3 linked regions of the Agarilytica rhodophyticola genome follow. The protein of the gene in region 1 interacts with the protein of each later gene in a pairwise test. Links are inferred from orthologs where the notes say so. Each region holds a gene or a part of one and is shown on either strand. Other genes may lie near its edges.

The links. Proteins that work in one complex are often made in the same cells at the same time.
Region 2: the proteins of BVC89_RS26595 (region 1) and glnL interact in binary tests that used the Escherichia coli proteins (3 or more experiments, as listed by UniProt). The link is inferred for Agarilytica rhodophyticola from one-to-one orthologs.
Region 3: the proteins of BVC89_RS26595 (region 1) and BVC89_RS20480 interact in binary tests that used the Escherichia coli proteins (3 or more experiments, as listed by UniProt). The link is inferred for Agarilytica rhodophyticola from one-to-one orthologs.

What each region holds. Positions count from the first base shown.
Region 1 is NZ_CP020038.1:6,429,522-6,432,812, forward strand. Bases 157-2,952 are described here. They hold BVC89_RS26595 (P-II family nitrogen regulator), read right to left. Parts: upstream 1,826-2,952; coding sequence 1,487-1,825; downstream 157-1,486. Other genes in these bases: BVC89_RS26580 (DUF484 family protein), read left to right, coding at 157-656; BVC89_RS26585 (hypothetical protein), read right to left, coding at 811-1,056; BVC89_RS26600 (ammonium transporter), read right to left, coding at 2,055-2,952. Outside these bases: more of BVC89_RS26580, read left to right, coding at 1-156; more of BVC89_RS26600, read right to left, coding at 2,953-3,291. UniProt on the Escherichia coli protein: P-II indirectly controls the transcription of the glutamine synthetase gene (glnA). P-II prevents NR-II-catalyzed conversion of NR-I to NR-I-phosphate, the transcriptional activator of GlnA. When P-II is uridylylated to P-II-UMP, these events are reversed.
Region 2 is NZ_CP020038.1:5,923,079-5,926,410, reverse strand. Bases 352-3,332 are described here. They hold glnL (nitrogen regulation protein NR(II)), read right to left. Parts: upstream 2,387-3,332; coding sequence 1,316-2,386; downstream 352-1,315. Other genes in these bases: glnA (glutamate--ammonia ligase), read right to left, coding at 2,900-3,332; glnG (nitrogen regulation protein NR(I)), read right to left, coding at 352-1,323. Also shown: more of glnG, read right to left, coding at 1-351.
Region 3 is NZ_CP020038.1:4,950,326-4,953,941, reverse strand. What follows is about bases 352-3,616. They hold BVC89_RS20480 ([protein-PII] uridylyltransferase), read right to left. Parts: upstream 3,255-3,616; coding sequence 552-3,254; downstream 352-551. Other genes in these bases: map (type I methionyl aminopeptidase), read right to left, coding at 3,258-3,616; dapC (succinyldiaminopimelate transaminase), read right to left, coding at 352-484. Also shown: more of dapC, read right to left, coding at 1-351.

The DNA of each region.
Region 1 (3,291 bases):
AAAAGCTTAGTCACGAACAAGTGGCAAAATTTTTAGCTGAAAACCAAAATTTTTTCTCACAATACCCAAACTTGCTTGCCCAACTAGAGCTGCCTCATAACAGTGGTCAAGCAATATCTCTTGTGGAAAAACAAGTATCGATACTGCGTGAACGCAATATCGAGATGCGCCAACGGCTTAATAATTTGCTAGAAAATGCCCGTGAAAACGACCAGCTATTCGATAAGACCAAACGTCTAGTGCTGGCGCTGCTGGAGGCTAAAACACTTCCCGAGCTGATTGACGCGCTATATCACAGCTTTAATAAAGACTTCGGTATTCACTATACCAGGGTGATTTTATTTGGCAGTAATGGCGTTAATGCTGGCGAAGCTAGAATTGAATCCATTAATACAGCCAAGATCGCTATAGGCAAACGCCTTAAATCTGTTAAAGCAGTTACTGGAGGAATTGACGTAAAAGAGATGGAATTCTTATTCGACTCAGATGCTCAAAATGTGGGCTCTGCAGCCATGACAGTACTAGAACACGGCAATATCTTTGGTGTATTGGCTATCGGTAATCAAGACCCAACTTATTACCGTTCAAGTATGGGAACCCTATTTTTAGGCTATATCGGTGAGATACTCAACCGCATATTACCTAAGTACCTGTAGATTTAGTAGCTTTAACCTCCTAACAATAATATTCTAGGAATTATCCAAGAATTACTTAGGTGTTTATACGCCACTGGCTCGCATAGGTAAGATTGACAGCCTCCGTTCACCTTATCATCTGCTGATAAAATGCGAAGGCTGCCGGGGCATCAACCTATATTGGTTGACCGCCGTAATTAGATTCAGGACGCTTAGGAGGATCAGACATAGTGCTTGAGCCCACCTGTGTTATCTGCCCACCTTTATTTAAGAACTCTTCGATCTGTGCTTGAATGCGTTGTCGTTCAGCGTCTTTTACCGAAACTGATGCATCACTTTCAGTACTAGCTTCGACAGTAGCATTCTCTTCACCGACATCGTCCAATTGATCAGTTGATAAATCTTGATCATCTGTACTCATGTTACAACCTCATAAATCGCAGCAAGAATTTGATGAAAATTCCGATAAAGTTATAGCTCATTTTTTTTCCTACAACAACTTTACAGAATTATTTTTAGTTTATTTTGCTATAAAAAAACACCTTAATTTGATTGCTTATAGCGGTATGGAACAGGGAAAAAATATACTCCCAGGACATTTGATTTGTCAAAAAGTAAATGACGTAATATCCAGACTTGTTCACACTAATTTTAGCTTATGACATAAGGTGTATAGCTTACATACACCTTGGCAATTATAGACAACTAAAAGGGCAAAATTGTTCTATGTGATATATCACAATAAAGTTAGCAACCATCTGAAAAACAAACACATCAAGGTTACAAGGACATCATGCTCTATACTATGACTAATATATGATTTTGTTTACAAAAAAATTAATGCAGAGCAATTAAATTGCGTCAGGCCCGGTTTCACCAGTGCGAATTCTGATAACGTCATCACAGGCTGTAATAAAGATTTTACCGTCACCAATCTTGCCCGTTTGCGCAGCTTGAGAAATTGTCTCCACTGCGGCATCAACAATCTCGTCCTTTAAAATCATTTCTAATTTTACCTTAGGCAAAAAATCCACCACATACTCAGCACCACGATAAAGCTCGGTATGACCTTTTTGGCGACCAAACCCTTTAACTTCTGTCACGGTCATCCCTTGCACACCAATTTCTGACAACGCACTGCGCACATCATCAAGCTTAAAGGGCTTTACTATTGCTGTAACTAACTTCATTACTGATTACCTTAATGTTTTATTTTGTCTCTGAATCCGAATGGCTCGAGGCTTACATTTCGTTGTAATTTACACCCTAAATATAACAAACTCAAAGCTATAAAATACAACATTTAATGTTATAGAAATGTGTATGTAAGAAAGTGAAATACCTAACAACTCCTTTACAGACATTCAAGCAAGCAAAAAAAAGCCGGGCATTGCCCGGCCAACAGAAGTAAATAGTTACTTATTTCGCGCCTGATGAAAACTCTGGATATGCTTCCATACCACACTCTGAAATATCGACGCCATTAAATTCTTCTTCCTCAGACACACGCACGCCAATCACAGCTTTGATTACAAACCAAGCAATCAAAGAAGTAGCAAACACCCATACAAAGATAACCAGAGCACCTAGAATCTGCATACCAAAGCTAGCACTGTCATTAGTAAGAGGCACAACCAACAAGCCAAATAAACCAACGACACCGTGAACAGAAATAGCACCAACAGGATCATCTATCTTTAACTTATCCAAGCCAACAATGGAGAAAACCACTATCACGCCTCCTACAAGGCCGATAATTGTTGCTACTAAAGCAGAAGGTGTATCAGGGCCGGCAGTGATCGCCACAAGGCCCGCTAAAGCACCATTGAGCGCCATAGTTAAATCCGCTTTGCCAAACATGATACGAGCAACCATTAAGGCGCCAATCAATCCACCTGCTGCCGCTGCATTGGTATTGAGGAAAATCATCGCTACAGCACCGGCGTCACCCTTGGTAGAAATAACAAGTTGTGAGCCACCATTAAAGCCAAACCAACCCATCCAAAGAATGAAAGTTCCCAATGTTGCTAATGGTAAATTAGCGCCCGGTATGGCGTTAACACTACCATTACTATTGTACTTGCCTTTACGAGGCCCCAGAATTAACACACCAGCTAACGCCGCTGCAGCACCGGCCATATGAACAATGCCTGAGCCTGCAAAATCTTGAAAATCAACCCCGGCACCTTCAGGCTTACCTTTAATTTGGAAAGAGCCAATGATAGCTTCGCCTCCCCAAGTCCAAGAGCCTTCCATAGGATAAATAAAGCCACACATAACAACAGCAAATAATAAAAACGCCCATAGTTTCATGCGCTCAGCAACCGCTCCTGAAACGATGGACATTGCCGTTGCCACAAACACTACTTGGAAGAAAAAGTCTGCTGCGTTTGAATAGCCTAAACCAGCATCAGCATCAGCTAAGTTGGAAAGAAAGAAACCGAAGCCATTGCCGCTATACATAAGTTGATAGCCACAGATCATGAACATGGTGCATGCGATAGCAAATAGCGAGATATTCTTAGTTAAAATTTCAGTGGTGTTTTTAGCTCTTACAAGTCCGGCTTCTAGCATTGCAAAGCCCGCGGCCATCCACATAACCAAGGCGCCACTTACCAGGAAGTAAAACGTATCTAAGGCAAATTGTAATTCTTGT
Region 2 (3,332 bases), 510 kb from region 1 along the record:
AGTATGTTTTAGCGCCGTCTCTATCAATGCTCTTTCAAATGTAGGCACTGCATCGGAAAGAATATCTTTTTGTCCGCAAGCTAAACTCTGGTCAGCCCACTGACGCAATGCTTTTTCCCAGTCGCCACTGGGCGCTTCGTTTACTTTGGTTTCTACAAGCTCTGGTGGTAAATCGGCAATATGTACCTCACGGCCTGAGGCCATCACGGTAATCCAGCGACAAGTGTTTTCAAGCTGTCTAACATTACCAGGCCAAGACAAACGGCTCATATATGCCTCAGCATCTTGTGATAACACTTTTGGCTCGACATTCAACTCCTTGGCCGCAGAGTTGAGGAAGTGCTGAGTAAGTTTGGGAATATCTTCACGTCGATCTGCAAGCTTAGGTAGATGTATCCGAATAACGTTAAGGCGATGGAAAAGGTCTTCCCTGAAACGATTTTGTTCCACTAAATCTTCCAGGTTTTGGTGTGTTGCTGCAATGATACGGACATCAACCTTAATGGGAGTATGTCCGCCTACACGATAAAATTCTCCATCTGCCAGTACGCGCAATAGCCGTGTTTGTGTTTCAGCTGGCATATCGCCAATTTCATCTAAGAATAATGTTCCTGAGTTCGCTTGTTCAAAGCGTCCTTGCCGTTGGCCTCCGGCACCTGTAAATGCGCCTTTTTCGTGACCAAATAGTTCTGATTCAATCAAATCTTTTGGTATTGCTGCCATATTTAATGCGATAAAAGGGCTCTCACGACGAGGACTATGCATGTGAAGTGCACGTGCTACTAGCTCTTTACCAGTGCCCGATTCTCCGTTGATAAGCACGGTAATATTAGATTGGGAAAGCCGGCCGATTGCTCGAAAAACCTCTTGCATTGCAGGAGCTTCACCGATGATGTCGGTATTTTCATCCGCTGGCACCATGCTACTTCCAGCTACCATCGGATCTACTTCATTGGAATGTACTAATGCTCGCTGTGTAACAGCTACGGCTTCATCGACGTCGAAGGGTTTTGGCAAATATTCAAAGGCACCGCCTTTGTATGCTGATACAGCGCTGTCCAGGTCTGAATGGGCCGTCATAATGATGACAGGGAGATCAGGGTAAATATTTTGAACTTGCTTGAGCATAGCTAAGCCATCAGTTCCCGGCATTCGCACATCACTAACAATCGCGTTTGGCTTTTCACTTTGTAAGCGCGACAGTACTTTATCGCCGGTTTCGAAGCTATTAGTATTGATTCCAGCATTTTGCAGGGCTTTCTCTAATACCCATCGAATTGAACGGTCATCATCTACTATCCAAACTACATTAGATTTATGCATGTCTCTTTCCTAAAGGTATATATACGGCAAATTCTGTATGGCCTGTTTCACTATTGCACTCTATTAAGCCATAGTGCCGACCGATTAAATTCTGGGCGATAGATAAGCCAAGGCCAGAGCCTTCAGCTCTTCCTGTAATCATTGGGAAAAATATATCGCCAACGATGTCTTTAGATATCCCCGGCCCGTTATCAGTGATACTGACTTTTACCACCAGTGGGTAGTTGATTCTGCCAATGGTGTAGCGCAGTTTTATTCGTGTAGTAATGATAACGTTAGGGTCTTGCTGTTCTTGGTTTTCTGTTAATGCTTGAATTGCGTTGCGCACTATATTGAGAAAAGCTTGCACTAGTTGAGTTTTGTCCCCCTCAATATTCGGAATACTGGGGTCATAATCTCGTTTGATTTCCACGTTACCCTGAACCTCCATCCTGACAACAGATACAACGTGCTCAAGTACTTCATGAATATTGAGACTTTCCATATCTGGCGGTGTGCGAGGCCCAAGCATGCGGTCAACTAAGTTACGCAGCCTGTCTGTTTCATCAATGATTATTCGGGTATATTCCTCTAATTGAGAATCGCCCAGTTCGCGAGATAGTAGTTGTGCCGCGCCTCGGATACCTCCCAGAGGGTTCTTGATCTCATGGGCCATACTTCGAACTAGGTTGCGAGATGTCTCCTGTGATGAGATCCATGCCTCTTCACGGCTTATCCTTAACAAACGATCTAATGGTTGAATCTCAACGGTGATATAGCCGATTTCAGGTGTCGGTGTGACTGTGTAGTCCAAGGTCACTTCTTGCTGATTATGCAGTTTCCAGCACACTTGCCTGCGAGTAAAATGACGATTTTCCTCGAGGGCTTCTTGCAAGGATTTAGGTGTTCCATCTTTGACACCAAAGCAAACTTCAATAGACTTTCCAACCAGGTGCTCACTACTAATTCCCATAAGTGACTCGGCTGAAGCGTTGAGATAGGACACTTTTAGCTGATAGTCCAGCACAATAACGGCTGTCGTCAGGCTATCTAGGATTTGTTTGTAGCTTGCTTGCTCTACCATGGGTCATCGGTTTAAATAGTGTTATAGGCAATATGCAATTTGTAATCCAACCTTGAACCATTTAACCTTCTAAATCTTGATTAAGTGTGTATTAAGGATATTTATATTGCTATAAAAGGAAAAAACAGCATATCTATTTGCTAGTTGGCGCATTTTATGGTGGTTTCCTCCTCTATGCTGTTACGCAGATATAAAGGCAGTGTGACGGTTTTATCATCGTTATTCTGTCTAATGTGCCAAGTTCATTAAGTCTCTAAATTCAGTATAGCTATTTTTTGCACCAAAATAGTGATTTCTCTTGTTGGGCTATATTCTGTGTATGTTTTTAGTGCGTTAAGCTTAAAATATCGACCTAAAATAGATTAAACTACAGTGCGACACCTGCTCGTATACTTAAGCTTCGGTGCATAGGATGGTGTGGTTTTAGGTGTGGACAGTGGGTGAGGAGAACATATTTTCTAGCTATAAAAAAACCCGCTTACGCGGGTTTTGATTAGAAAATTATCGAGTGGACTACACTGAGTAGTACATAGAGAACTCAACTGGGTGAGTTGTCATATTCAATGTTTCAACTTCTTCCTTTTTAAGCTCGATGTAGGCATCAATCATATCGTCTGAGAATACACCACCAGCAGTTAAGAACTCACGATCCTTATCGAGGGCATCCAAGGCTTGCTCGAATGAGGAGCAGACTGTTGGGTACTCAGATTGCTCTTCTGGAGGAAGATCGTATAGATCTTTATCTGCTGAATCCCCTGGATGAATTTTATTCTTAATACCGTCAAGACCAGCCATTAACAATGCCGAGAAAGCCAAGTAAGGGTTCGCTGTTGGATCAGGGAAACGTGTTTCAATACGCTTACCTTTTGGCGCGCTCACATATGGAATACGAATTGATGCTGAGCGGTTGCGCGCAGAGTAAGCAAGAATAACTGGAGCTTCAAAA
Region 3 (3,616 bases), 1.5 Mb from region 1 along the record:
GCACATTGGCAAAGTCAGGTAGATAGTTTGTGTGCTCTGGACAGTTGATAAAAAAAGGTTCTGCCCCTGCGATTAAAGCTGCTCCTTCATAAATTTGATAAAAGGGGTTAGGCATCAATACTTTTCCCCCTGGGGTTTGTGCATTGACTACTACTTGTGTAAAAGCAAATAAAGCTTCGCGAGTGCCATTGACGGGGATAATATTATGTTGATCATCGATAGAGCCTTGTTTTAGCCCAAAACGGTGAGTTATCCAATGTGCCATAGCCTGTCGCAATTCATCAGTACCTTTAGTAACCGGGTAGTTGCTAATGGTATGCAATTGATCGCGGACTTCGTCCAATACAAATTCTGGAGGATTATGCTTTGGTTCACCAATGGATAAGGCGATATGAGGTTTATCTGCCGGAGGTGCTATACCTTGTTTTAATTTAAGTAGTTTTTCAAAAGGATAAGGTTGCAATTGCTCAAGATGTGGATTCATATTTTTAATAAATTACCCAAACGATTAACCCGGCATATTTGCCTGCCAGGTTAATTAAAAAGTGAGTTTACGCTTCATTAAGTTCTTGTTTGATTTGGCTATCCAAGCGACGACAAATTTCGTCTTGCAAATCCATACATAGCTGTGCATCGCCTAGGGGATTACCATCTCTGCTGGTAATAAAAAACACGTCTTCCACTCGTTCCCCTAAGGTTGAAATCTTTGCATTTTGCATATTGATATCGAAGTCCATAAAGATTTGTGCAATAGTTGCTAGTAGTCCTGGGCGATCCGGACTGATAACTTCTAGCACCGTGCAATTTTTACTGAGATTATTCGAGATACTTGTTCGTGTTGGTGTGGCTAATTGTTTTAACTGTCTTGGCGTTCTGCGTTCCGCGATATCAGAATACTCCCCCACCAGACGCAATTCTTCTAACAATGCGTTAGAAATTTTTTCAAACACGTCATGATTATCGCCGAGAGGATTAAAGTTTTCATCGAGCACATAAAAAGTATCGAGGGTATAACCTGTGCTCGATGTGTAAATCCTTGCATCTTGAATGTTAAGGGATAGTTGCGCGAGACAAGTGGCCGCCGCAACAAATACATGTTGCGCATCTTTTACATATAAAAATATTTCGGTGGCGTTAGTAAACCTTTTGTTCGCCGTTTCTCGAACGAGCACTAGAGGCTGATCAGTATTGTGGTTAATCAAGGCTTCGGTTTGCCAGGCGATATCCCAGTGACTCTCGCGAACAAAGTACTCGTCTCCCATTCCTTGCCAGAGAGCCATCGCTTGCTGCTGGGAAATATTCTTATCGTTCAGCTTCATAATGGCTTGATGTTGGGTTTCTTCGATCAATTCTTGTATATCGACGGTATTTTCAAGGCCTTTGCGCATAGCGCGCTTGGTTTCGCTATAAAGCTGATGCATCAAAGATGCACGCCAACTGTTCCATATATCTGGATTGGTGCCGCACATATCGGCTACAGTGAGGGCGTAAAGGTAGTCTAGATGTAATTGATCGCCTACTTGGGTGGCAAAGTTTTGAATAACCTCCGGGTCCGAGATATCTTGCTTTTGGGAAACGTAAGACATCAGCAAATGCTTTTCTACTAGCCAAGTGACAAGGCGTGTTTCTCGCCGAGACAGGCCATGAGACTCGCAAAATTCTTTGGCATCCTGAGCACCCAACAACGAATGGTCGCCGCCACGCCCTTTACCAATATCATGAAATAGACCGGCGATATAGAGCAGTTCAGGCTTTGGTAAATTATTGATAACATGTGCTGCCACTGGGAAGCGCTTTTCTTCTTCCGGTAAAGTAAAGCGACGCATATTCTTTATCACCAACAGGGTGTGCGCGTCCACGGTATAGCGGTGGAATAAGTCATGCTGCATCTGGCCCGTAATTTTACCAAACGCTGGTAAATAGCGACCCAATACCCCATAACGCTTCATTCGAGTCAGTTGGGTGACAAAGCCATATTCGATGGAAAATATGGCCATGAACATTTTTTTGTTTTCGCTGTTGGCACGAAACTCGTCATCGATAAGCCAGCGCTTGTCCCGGATCAGACGTATAGTCGATGCTGTAACCCCTGCGATGTTAGGGGCATCTCCCATCAATACAAAGATTTCTAGCAGAGCGCTTGGATGCTTATCGAAAACATCGTCGCTGGTAACCTCAATATAGTTATTACGCAGTTGAAAGCGCTCGTTAATAGGTTTTATCTTGGTTCTGAAGGATGGGCCATTAATCACATCTGCGAGGTAATGTAGCAGTACATCGTTGAGCCCGCGCAAGGCGGTCACAGTACGATAGTATTCGTACATAAACTGCTCTACTGCTAAGCCCTTATCTGAATCCTGGTAACCAAAGATTTTTGCTAGTTCCCGTTGATGTTCAAACAGTAGGCGCTCATCTGAACGTCCCGCAAGCAAGTGCAGCCCATAGCGCACTTTCCAGAGAAACTCCTCACCCGATCTAAAAACAGCAAATTCATGTTCGGTAAAAAATCCCTTACCTTCTAATTGGCGCAGCGTTTTGACGCCAAAATAGCGTTTCGCTACCCACGTAATCATTTGTATATCACGTAAGCCACCTGGGGAGTTTTTAACATTGGGCTCTAGGTCGTTTTCACTGCCTTCGTATTTTTGATGGCGTGTTGTTTGTTCTTCCCATTTGGCTTTGAAAAAATCTCGCGGCTTCCAGATTTTTTTGGGTGAAATTAAAGTGTTAAGCTCTTGCAGCAATTTATTATTGCCTGCGATAGTACGAGATTCTATAAGGTTAGTGGCGACGGTAATATCGTTACTTGCTATCTTGGCGCACTCTTTAACTGTCCTAACACTGCTGCCGATTTCAAGGCCAATGTCCCAAAGAAAAGTGACGAATGCTTGTAAGTCCTCATCGTATTTTTTGCCCGCTTTGTTATCCAAGAGAATTAGGATATCAATATCAGAATGAGGGTGAAGTTCTCCTCGGCCATAGCCTCCCACTGCGATCAGAGAAATATCCGTGTTTAATTCAAATGAATGATGCCAAGCGTAGTGCAGAATCAAATCAATAAACGCTGAGCGTTCATATATTAGGTATCGAATGGCTTCTTCTTGGTAAAAGCGATCGGCTAGGTGTTTGTTAACACCGGCAATAGCATCTTTAAAAACAGTTATTACCGGCTTAACCGCAAGATCTGATCGAAACCTTTCTTGATTAAAGCAAAGGGGTTGGCATGGAAACTCGGGATATTTTCTGGCCGCCATTGTTTAGAATGCTTCTTCTTTACGTGCTGTTAATACTTCTACGCCATCAGAGGTCACCGCAAGGGTATGTTCCCACTGAGCTGATAGACGACCATCGCGTGTCTCCACTGTCCATTGATCACCTTTAAGCTTTGTTTGTGCCTTACCTGCGTTAATCATCGGCTCAATGGTAAAAGTCATGCCTTCTTGCAATGCCATACCTGTATTTCGTTTGCCATAGTGGAGTACCTGAGGTTCCTCGTGAAAAACCTTACCAATGCCATGACCGCAGTAGTCGCGGACTACAGAATAGTGGTTTTTTTCAGCGTAGGTTTGAATTACATGGCCGATATCTCCTAGCTGAGTGCCGGGTTTTACCAGCT